Linked DNA regions of Collimonas fungivorans Ter331. The protein of the gene in region 2 interacts with the protein of the main gene of each other region in a pairwise test. Links are inferred from orthologs where the notes say so. Each region holds a gene or a part of one and is shown on either strand. Other genes may lie near its edges.

Region 1 (4,131 bases), 3.0 Mb from region 2 along the record:
AAAAATCTACCGTCCCTACCAGTCGCTGCGTTTGCATAGCCAGGACCGGATGAATATCCTGGTCAGCCACTACGATTTCATCTTGCGGCAAGGCCTCGGCCCCCTGGTTCTGCGGGCAGCGCAAGCACCGCTGCTGCTGGGCAGCTTCAGCGGCAAATCCGGAGCCGCCTATGAAATCCGGCTGTCGTCGATCGCCACCCTGGACCGCGAGGGCGAGCTGGCGCTGGAGCTGTGCAGCGACCAGCAGCGCCTGTTCTCGGTGGCTTTCACTTTTTACGGCAACGAAATGGTCCCCTGCATCGGCGTCGGCTGCCTGCAAGGCCCGCGCGGCAGCGACGCCCAGGAACGGGTGCGTAACGCTACCCGCGACATGTTCGGCCTGCGGCCGAAGAGCTTGATGCTGCGGCTGGTGCGGGAAATCGGCCGCGCCTACGGCTGCAAGAAGCTGATCCTGGTGGGCAACCGGAATCGGGTCCTGTTCCACCAGATCCGCACCGGCAAGGTGCTTGCCGATTATGATGATTTTTGGGAAGAAATAGGCGCAATCCGCCGTCCCGACGGCGAATACCAGCTCTGCTGCGAGGTCATCCCCGCCCCCAACCTCCAGGAAATCCCCTCGCACAAGCGCTCGGAAGCGCGCAAACGCATTGAACTGACCGAACGCGCGGTCCAAGCCGCGCTGGACGGCTTTGTCAGCTTCCACGGCGCCTGAAGCAACGCGGCTTTACGGCCTGCCGGCCGGTATTGCTCGACTCAACGCGCGACTCCGCGCTCCCTGACGGCCCCTTTGCGCTAAAGCGGCATCCGAACCAGTATAATCACTGGTTCGGATGCCATGAATATTGGCTCAGCACGTTCCCATTTCGATTCGCAACGACAAGATTATCGAATCCGTCCGGCCGACGCATGATTTGCTGCCGACGATTCGGCGCCTTGTCTTTTTGCAAAGCGGAATAACATTCACCTTTTAGCGCTAGTCTTTAGCTCCAGCCATGCAAGAAAAATACAGCCCTACCGACGTCGAAAAATCAGCACAAGACCACTGGCATGCTATCGACGCCTACAAGACCGTCGAACACGCCAAGGACCGGCACGGCCAAGAGAAGAAGAAATTCTATGCCTGCTCGATGCTGCCTTATCCTTCGGGCAAGCTGCACATGGGCCACGTGCGCAACTACACCATCAACGACGTGATGTACCGTTACCTGCGCATGAACGGCTACAACGTGCTGATGCCGATGGGCTGGGATGCCTTCGGCATGCCGGCGGAAAACGCTGCAATGGCCAATAACGTGCCGCCGGCGCAATGGACCTATGCCAACATCGCGCACATGAAGAAGCAGATGGAAGCGATGGGGCTGGCGATCGACTGGTCGCGCGAAATGACCGCCTGCACGCCGGAATACTACAAGTGGAACCAGTGGATGTTCCTGAAGATGCTGGAGCAAGGCATCATCTACAAAAAGACCGGCACCGTGAACTGGGACCCGGTCGACCAAACCGTGCTGGCCAACGAGCAAGTAGTCGACGGCCGCGGCTGGCGTTCGGGCGCGCTGATCGAAAAGCGCGAAATCCCGATGTACTACGCCAAGATCACCGACTACGCCGAAGAATTGCTGGAGCATGTCGAAACCAAGCTGCCGGGCTGGCCGGAACGGGTGCGCCTGATGCAGGCCAACTGGATCGGCAAGTCGACCGGCGTGCGCTTTGCCTTCCCGCACAAGATCGAAGAAGACGGCAAGCTGATCCAGGACGGCAAGCTGTGGGTCTTCACCACCCGCGCCGACACCATCAAGGGCGTGACCTTCTGCGCGGTGGCGCCGGAACATGCGCTGGCCACCTTCGCCGCCAAAAGCAATCCGGAACTGGCTGAATTCATCGCCGAATGCAAAAAGGGCAGCGTCATCGAAGCCGACATGGCGACCATGGAAAAGAAAGGCATGCCGACCGGCCTGTACGTGTCGCATCCATTGACCGGCCAGTTGATCGAAGTCTGGGTCGGCAACTATGTCCTGATCACCTACGGCGACGGCGCCGTGATGGGCGTGCCGGCGCACGACGAGCGCGACTTCGCGTTCGCCCAGAAATACGTACTGCCGATCCGTCCGGTGATTGCGCTGGCAGGCAAGACCTATTCCGAGGAAAGCTGGCACGACTGGTACGCCGACAAGGAAAACGGCGTCTGCGTCGATTCCGGCAAATACGACGGCCTGCACTACCAGGAAGCGGTCGATGCGGTCGCCGCTGACCTGGCCGCGCACGGCCTCGGCGAAAAGAAAATCACCTATCGCCTGCGCGACTGGGGCATCTCGCGCCAGCGCTACTGGGGCACGCCTATCCCCATCATCCACTGCGCCGACTGCGGCGACGTGCCGGTGCCCGAAAAAGACTTGCCGGTGATCTTGCCGGAAGACTGCGTGCCGGACGGCAGCGGCAATCCGCTCAACAAGCATGAAAAATTCCTGCACGTCGACTGCCCGCAGTGCGGCAAGCCGGCGCGGCGCGAAACCGACACCATGGACACCTTCGTCGACTCGTCCTGGTATTACATGCGCTATTGCTCGCCAAACAGCAACGACGCCATGGTCGATTCGCGCAACGATTACTGGATGCCGATGGACCAGTATATCGGCGGCATCGAACACGCCGTGCTGCATCTGCTGTACGCCCGTTTCTGGACCAAGGTCATGCGCGACTTTGGCCTGGTCAAGTTCGACGAGCCGTTCGCCAACCTGCTGACGCAAGGCATGGTGCTCAATGAAACCTATTTCCGCGAAGACGCCAGCGGCAAGAAAACCTGGCTCAACCCGGAAGACGTCGAACTGACCTTCGACGACAAAGGCCGGCCGCTGACCGCCATCCTGAAGACCGACGGCAAGCCGGTGGAAATCGGCGGCACCGAAAAGATGTCGAAATCGAAGAACAACGGCATCGATCCGCAAGCCCAGATCGACCAGTACGGCGCCGACACCGCGCGCCTGTTCACCATGTTCGCCTCGCCGCCGGAGCAGACCCTGGAATGGTCGGGCACCGGGGTGGAAGGCGCCAACCGCTTCCTGCGCCGGGTCTGGGCCTTCAGCTACGCCCGCGCCGCCAGCATCGCGCCCGCCGCCGCTGCCGATTTTTCCGGCCTGAACGATGTGCAGAAAACCTTGCGCCGCGAAGTGCACAAGATCTTGCAGCAAGCCGACCACGACTTGAAGCGGATCCAGTACAACACCGTGGTGTCGGCCTGCATGAAAATGCTGAACACGCTGGAAGCCGCCAAGCTTGACCAGTCAGCGGCCAGCAATGCGGTCCTGACCGAAGGCTTGTCGATTTTCCTGCGCGTGCTCAATCCTGTGGCGCCGCACATCACCCATGCGCTGTGGCAGGAACTCGGCTTTGCCGCCGTGCATGGCGACATCCTCGACGCCAGCTGGCCGCAGGTGGACGGCAAGGCGTTGGAACAGAGCGAAATCGAAATGATGATCCAGGTCAACGGCAAGCTGCGCGGCAGCATCACCGTCGCCAAGGACGCCGACAAGGCCAGCATCGAAGCAGCCGCGCTGGCCAACGAGAGCGTCCAGAAATACCTGGAAGGCGCGCCGAAGAAGATCATCGTGGTGCCGGGAAAACTGGTCAATATCGTCGCCTGAATATCGTCGCCTAACTGAGGGCCGGACTACCAGGTCCGGCCTGAATCTTGAAACAAGGAATGCCCGAATGTTGCATAGAACGCCTCTTAGAATGCCCGCCGCTTCCCGCACCTGGCTGCTGATACTGGCCATGACGGCAGTGCTGTCCGCCTGCGGCTTCCATCTGCGCGGCTCGGCCAATTTGCCGTTCAAGTCGCTGTACATGACCTTCGGCGCCAACTCGCCGCTGGGCATCGAGCTCAAGCGCAATATCCTGGCCAGCGGCAATACCCAGGTGCTGACTTCCGCCGAAGGCGCCGAGGCAACCCTGGAAGTGCTGGCCGAGACGCGTGAAAAAGTGGTCCTGACTACCAACAGTTCGGGCCGCGCCAGCGAATACATGCTGTATTACCGGCTGACTTTCCGCGTCACCGACGCCCAAAAGAAAGAGTTGCTGCCAGCCACCCAGATCACGCTGAAACGCGACATCAGCTACAACTCGTCGCAAGAGCTG
Region 2 (5,120 bases):
TGGCGGTATATACAGTAATACTTGTATTGTTTTTATAAAAAGAAATGGCTTTGTTGGGGAGTACTTTGGGTTTTAAATAAGAAATAACCATATACGCGGTCACTGACAACTATTTTAGAAGTGTTTTTTCCTCGGATTCAATCAATGACCAGTCCACGATTTCAATCGCGAATTCACAGCCCGTTGACCGTTTGCACGGCGGCGCAGGCTATTAAGGCATCAACAGAATGACAGATCTACAAGCAAGCCTGTTTATCATCGGAGGCGCGTTTCTTGTCGGCGTCATTTCCTATAACAAATGGCAGGAATACAAAGCCAAGAAGAGTGTTGAGCGCGCGTTTTCCGGATCGCATGACGATGTCTTGATGACTCCCGGCAAAGCTGCGGGCAAAGACAGCGGCGAAGCGCCGCCCCGTCATGAACCCAAGCTGTTCGAAACCGAGCCGGATGCCGATGCGCTGCCGCGCGACGACCTGGAGCAGAGCGCCGAACAGCAGGCAATCGAACCGCAGCTCGGCAATCCGGCGCCGGCGCAGGCGGTGCGCAAGGACCTGCCGGTAGACGAACTGATCGATTGCGCCATCCCGCTGGTGCTGGAAGCCCCGGTGCGCGGCGACAAGGCCTTGCCGGCGCTGCAAAGCTTGCGCCACGTCGGCAACAAGCCTATCCATTTCATCGGCGAAGACGCCAACGGCGAATGGGAGCCGGTGGCGCATGGCGGCATTTACAGCACACTGCTGGCCGGAGTGCAGCTCGCCAACCGCACCAATCCGCTCAACGAAATCGAATATTCGGAACTGGTCAGCCGCTTGCGCCAGATCGCCGACGACCTGGGCGCCGAACCGGATCTGCCGGACATGTCGGAAGTGATGCACACCGCGCGCTCCTTGCATCAGTTCGTGATCGAACACGATGCCCAGCTGGGCGTGAATATCCAGTCCAACGGTGCGCCGTGGGCCATCAGCACCTTGCTGGCGGCGCTGACCCGCCAGGGCTTCGATGCGCGGCCGGAAGGCCGCATGGTGATGTCGGATGGCGAGGGCGGCCTGCTGTTTTCTTTGTCCACCAATGCCAGTGCGGTTGCTGAAACCACCAGCCGCCTGACCTTGCTGCTCGACGTGCCGCGGGTGGCGCCGGACCGCGACGGTTACGGCGCGATGGTGGCTTGCGCACGTTCATTGGCGGCGCGCCTCGGCGGTGTGCTGGTCGACGATAGCAACCAGCCTCTGGCCGATGTGCAGCTGGCCGAGATCGCCGGTCAGGTCGATGCCTTTTACCGTGAAATGGATGCCGCTGAAATTCCAGCCGGCTCGATTCGGGCTTTGCGTCTATTCAGTTAATCATGTCCCCAATATCATCACAAGCAGGCGGCCCGGGAAACACTCCCGATGCCGCCGAATGGCGCTCGCGCGCCGCCTGGCTGGCAGCCGAGCTGAACCGCCACAATCACTCCTATTACGTGCTCGACAACCCCTCGATTCCGGATGCTGAATACGATCAGCTGTTCCGTGAATTGCAGGCGCTGGAGCAGGCCCATCCGGAACTCAATACGCCGGATTCGCCGACTCAGCGCGTAGGCGCCGCACCGTTGCCGCTGTTCGAGCAGGTGACGCATTCGATACCCATGCTGTCCCTGGGCAACGGCTTTGAAGACAACGACATCATCGAGTTCGACCGCCGTGTCAGGGATGGCCTCGACACCCAGGCCGACAGCGACATCGAGTACGCCGCCGAGTTGAAGTTCGACGGCCTGGCGATCAACCTGCGCTACGAAGACGGCGTGCTGGTGCAGGCCGCCACTCGCGGCGACGGCACCACCGGCGAAAACGTCACCAGCAACATCCGCACCGTGCGCGCGATTCCGCTGCGGCTGCATACCGAGCATCCGCCCAAGGTATTGGACGTGCGTGGCGAAGTGCTGATGTTCAAGGACGATTTCGCCAAGCTCAACGCCCGCCAGCGCGAGGCCGAGATGAAAGAATTCGCCAATCCGCGCAATGCCGCCGCCGGCAGTTTGCGCCAGCTCGATTCGCGCATCACGGCGCAGCGCACCTTGCGCTTTTTCGCCTACGGCATCGGCATGCTGGAAGGCGCCGACATGCCGCCGTCGCATTCGGCGCTGCTGGACTGGTACAGTCAGCTCGGGCTGCCGGTCTGCAAGGAACGCGGTGTCGTCAAGGGCGCCAGCGGCCTGCTGGATTTTTTCCGCGATATCGGCGGCAAGCGTCCGCAACTGCCTTACGAAATCGACGGCGTGGTGTACAAGGTGAATCGCCTGCTGCAGCAGCAGACCTTGGGATTCGTATCGCGCGCGCCGCGTTTTGCGCTGGCGCATAAATTCCCGGCGGAAGAAGCCACCACCCAGGTGCTGGGCATCGAAGTGCAGATCGGCCGCACCGGCGCTGTCACTCCGGTGGCGCGGCTGGCGCCGGTGTTTGTCGGCGGCGTCACGGTGACCAACGCCACCCTGCACAATGAAGACGAAGTGCGGCGCAAGGATATCCATATCGGCGACACCGTGATCGTGCGCCGCGCCGGCGACGTGATCCCGGAAGTGGTTTCCTTTGTGCCGGAACTGCGGCCGGCGGACGCACAGTCGTTTGTCATGCCGAGCGAGTGTCCGATTTGCGGCTCTGCCATCGTCAAGCTGGAAGATGAGGCTATCGCGCGCTGCTCGGGCGGCTGGGTCAAGTGCGCGGCACAACGCAAGGGCGGCTTGCAGCATTTTGCATCGCGCCGGGCGATGGATATCGAAGGCCTGGGCGACCAGTTGATCGAACAGTTGGTCGATCGCGACCTCATCCATACGGCGGCCGACCTGTACAAGCTGGGCCTGGTGAAACTGGCGGCGCTGGACCGCATGGCCGACAAATCGGCGCAGAATGTCATGTCTGCGCTGGAAAAATCGAAATCGACCACGCTGGGCCGTTTCATTTATGCGCTCGGCATCCGCCATGTGGGCGAGGCAACGGCGAAAGAGCTGGCGGCGCACTTCGGCAACATCGACGGTTTATTGCAGGCTTCCGAGGAACAGCTGCTGGAAGTTGCCGATATCGGCCCTGTGGTGGCACGATCATTGCTCGCTTTCTTTGCCGATCCGCTGAACCGGGAGCTGGTCGAACAGTTGCGGGCAGCCGGAATCCACTGGCCGGAGAACTTGCCGGCTGCCGGCGGGTCCAAGTTCTTGTTAGGCAAGACCTTCGTGCTGACCGGCAGCCTGCCGACCCTGACGCGCGATGCCGCCGCTGCCATGATTGAGGCGGCTGGCGGTAAAGTGACAGGATCGGTTTCCAAGAAGACCAGTTATGTGGTCGCGGGCGCTGAAGCCGGCAGCAAACTGACTAAAGCGGAAGAACTGAACATCCCTATCCTGGATGAGGACGGACTCCGCACTCTTTTAGAAGAAAGCGATCATGACCAAGATTAGAAAAGCCGTATTTCCCGTCGCCGGCCTGGGCAGTCGTTTTTTGCCTGCCACCAAGGCGCAGCCGAAAGAAATGCTGCCTATCGTCGACAAGCCCTTGATCCAGTACGCAGTGGAAGAAGCTGTCGCCGCCGGCATCACCGACATGGTGTTCATCACCGGCCGCAACAAGCGCGCGATCGAGGATCACTTCGACAAGGCCTACGAGCTGGAAACCGAACTGGAAGCGGCCGGCAAGGCGCGCTTGCTGGAGCTGGTGCAGAACGTCATTCCCAAGCACATCAATTGCATTTTCATACGCCAGTCGGAAATGCTGGGCTTGGGACATGCAGTGTTGTGCGCGCGTCCGGTGGTCGGCGACGATCCTTTTGCGGTGCTGCTGGCCGACGATTTCATGGATGTGGCGGCCGGACAAAAACCTGTGCTGGCGCAGATGACCGATATCTTCGCCGCCGAAAAGTCGAGCATGCTGGCAGTGCAGGACGTGCCGCGCGCCGACACCAAGCAGTACGGCATCGTCAGCATCGATGCCTACAAGACCGACCTGGAAAAGGTCAACAGCATCGTTGAAAAACCGCAGCCCGACCAGGCGCCTTCCACCCTGGCGGTGGTCGGCCGCTATGTGCTGACCAACGGTATTTTCGATTGCCTGGAAGGCCTGGGAAAGGGCGCCGGCGGCGAGATCCAGCTGACCGACGGCATTGCCGCATTGATGAAAAAAGAGCGTGTGCTGGCTTACCGCTACGCCGGCCAGCGTTATGATTGCGGCTCCAAGCTGGGTTATCTGCAGGCGACGCTGGCGATGGGCTTGAAACATCCGGAAACCGGTCCGGAGTTTGCCGAGTACCTGAAACAATTCAAATAATCCTACTGAAGATCGCGCCATGACCGTTCGTGAAATCCTGAAAATGGGCGATCCTCGCCTGCTGCGGCAAGCCGAGCCGGTCACTGCCTTCGGCACGCCGGAACTGGAAGCGCTGATCGCCGACATGTTCGACACCATGTATGCGGCCAACGGCGCCGGCCTGGCGGCGCCGCAGATCGGCGTCAACCTGCAGCTGGTGATTTTCGGTTTCAAGAACAACGTGCGTTATCCGGATGCGCCGGCGGTGCCGGAAACGGTGCTGATCAATCCGGTGCTGCGGCCGCTGTCCGACGACACCGAAGACGGCTGGGAAGGCTGCCTGTCGGTGCCGGGCCTGCGCGGCGTGGTGCCGCGCTGGACCAGCCTGCATTACGAAGGCTTCGACCAGACTGGCGCAGCCATCAGCCGCGACGTCGATGGTTTTCATGCGCGTGTCGTGCAGCATGAGACCGATCATCTGAACGGCATCTTGTATCCGATGCGGATCAAGGATTTCACTCGCTTCGGTTTTACCGAAGTGCTGTTCCCCGAGCTGGATCCCAACCACGACGACTGATTTGCGGTTTTCCCGCATCTGCGCGAATCGCAAGCTTTCATTCAGCCCTGAGAGGCTGAATGCGATGCCGGTTGTCGCTGGCAATATATAATTGCAAGAAAGCCAAGCATGGCGGCGCCTGCCGCTGCTGCTTGTGCGCCTGTCCAATCTTGCTTACTTCGGAAATCGACCCATGCACCATGCGGTAGAAACGTTCATCCAGGATCTGGCCGTGATCATGCTGATCGCCGGCGTCGTGACGGTGCTGTTCAACCGTTTCAAGCAACCGGTGGTGC

Evidence for each region. The genes of interacting proteins can lie anywhere in the genome.
Region 1: the proteins of ligA (region 2) and leuS interact in binary tests that used the Escherichia coli proteins (3 or more experiments, as listed by UniProt). The link is inferred for Collimonas fungivorans Ter331 from one-to-one orthologs.

Annotation. Positions count from the first base shown.
Region 1 is NC_015856.1:4,540,024-4,544,154, forward strand. The notes cover bases 671-3,838. They hold leuS (leucine--tRNA ligase), read left to right. Parts: upstream 671-992; coding sequence 993-3,638; downstream 3,639-3,838. Other genes in these bases: CFU_RS20115 (DUF535 family protein), read left to right, coding at 671-712; lptE (LPS assembly lipoprotein LptE), read left to right, coding at 3,730-3,838. Outside these bases: more of CFU_RS20115, read left to right, coding at 1-670; more of lptE, read left to right, coding at 3,839-4,131.
Region 2 is NC_015856.1:1,518,540-1,523,659, forward strand. What follows is about bases 933-3,884. They hold ligA (NAD-dependent DNA ligase LigA), read left to right. Parts: upstream 933-1,342; coding sequence 1,343-3,427; downstream 3,428-3,884. Other genes in these bases: CFU_RS06670 (cell division protein ZipA C-terminal FtsZ-binding domain-containing protein), read left to right, coding at 933-1,340; galU (UTP--glucose-1-phosphate uridylyltransferase GalU), read left to right, coding at 3,414-3,884. In the rest of the region: more of CFU_RS06670, read left to right, coding at 228-932; more of galU, read left to right, coding at 3,885-4,289; def (peptide deformylase), read left to right, coding at 4,309-4,845; CFU_RS06690 (cation:proton antiporter), read left to right, coding at 5,018-5,120. UniProt on the Escherichia coli protein: DNA ligase that catalyzes the formation of phosphodiester linkages between 5'-phosphoryl and 3'-hydroxyl groups in double-stranded DNA using NAD as a coenzyme and as the energy source for the reaction.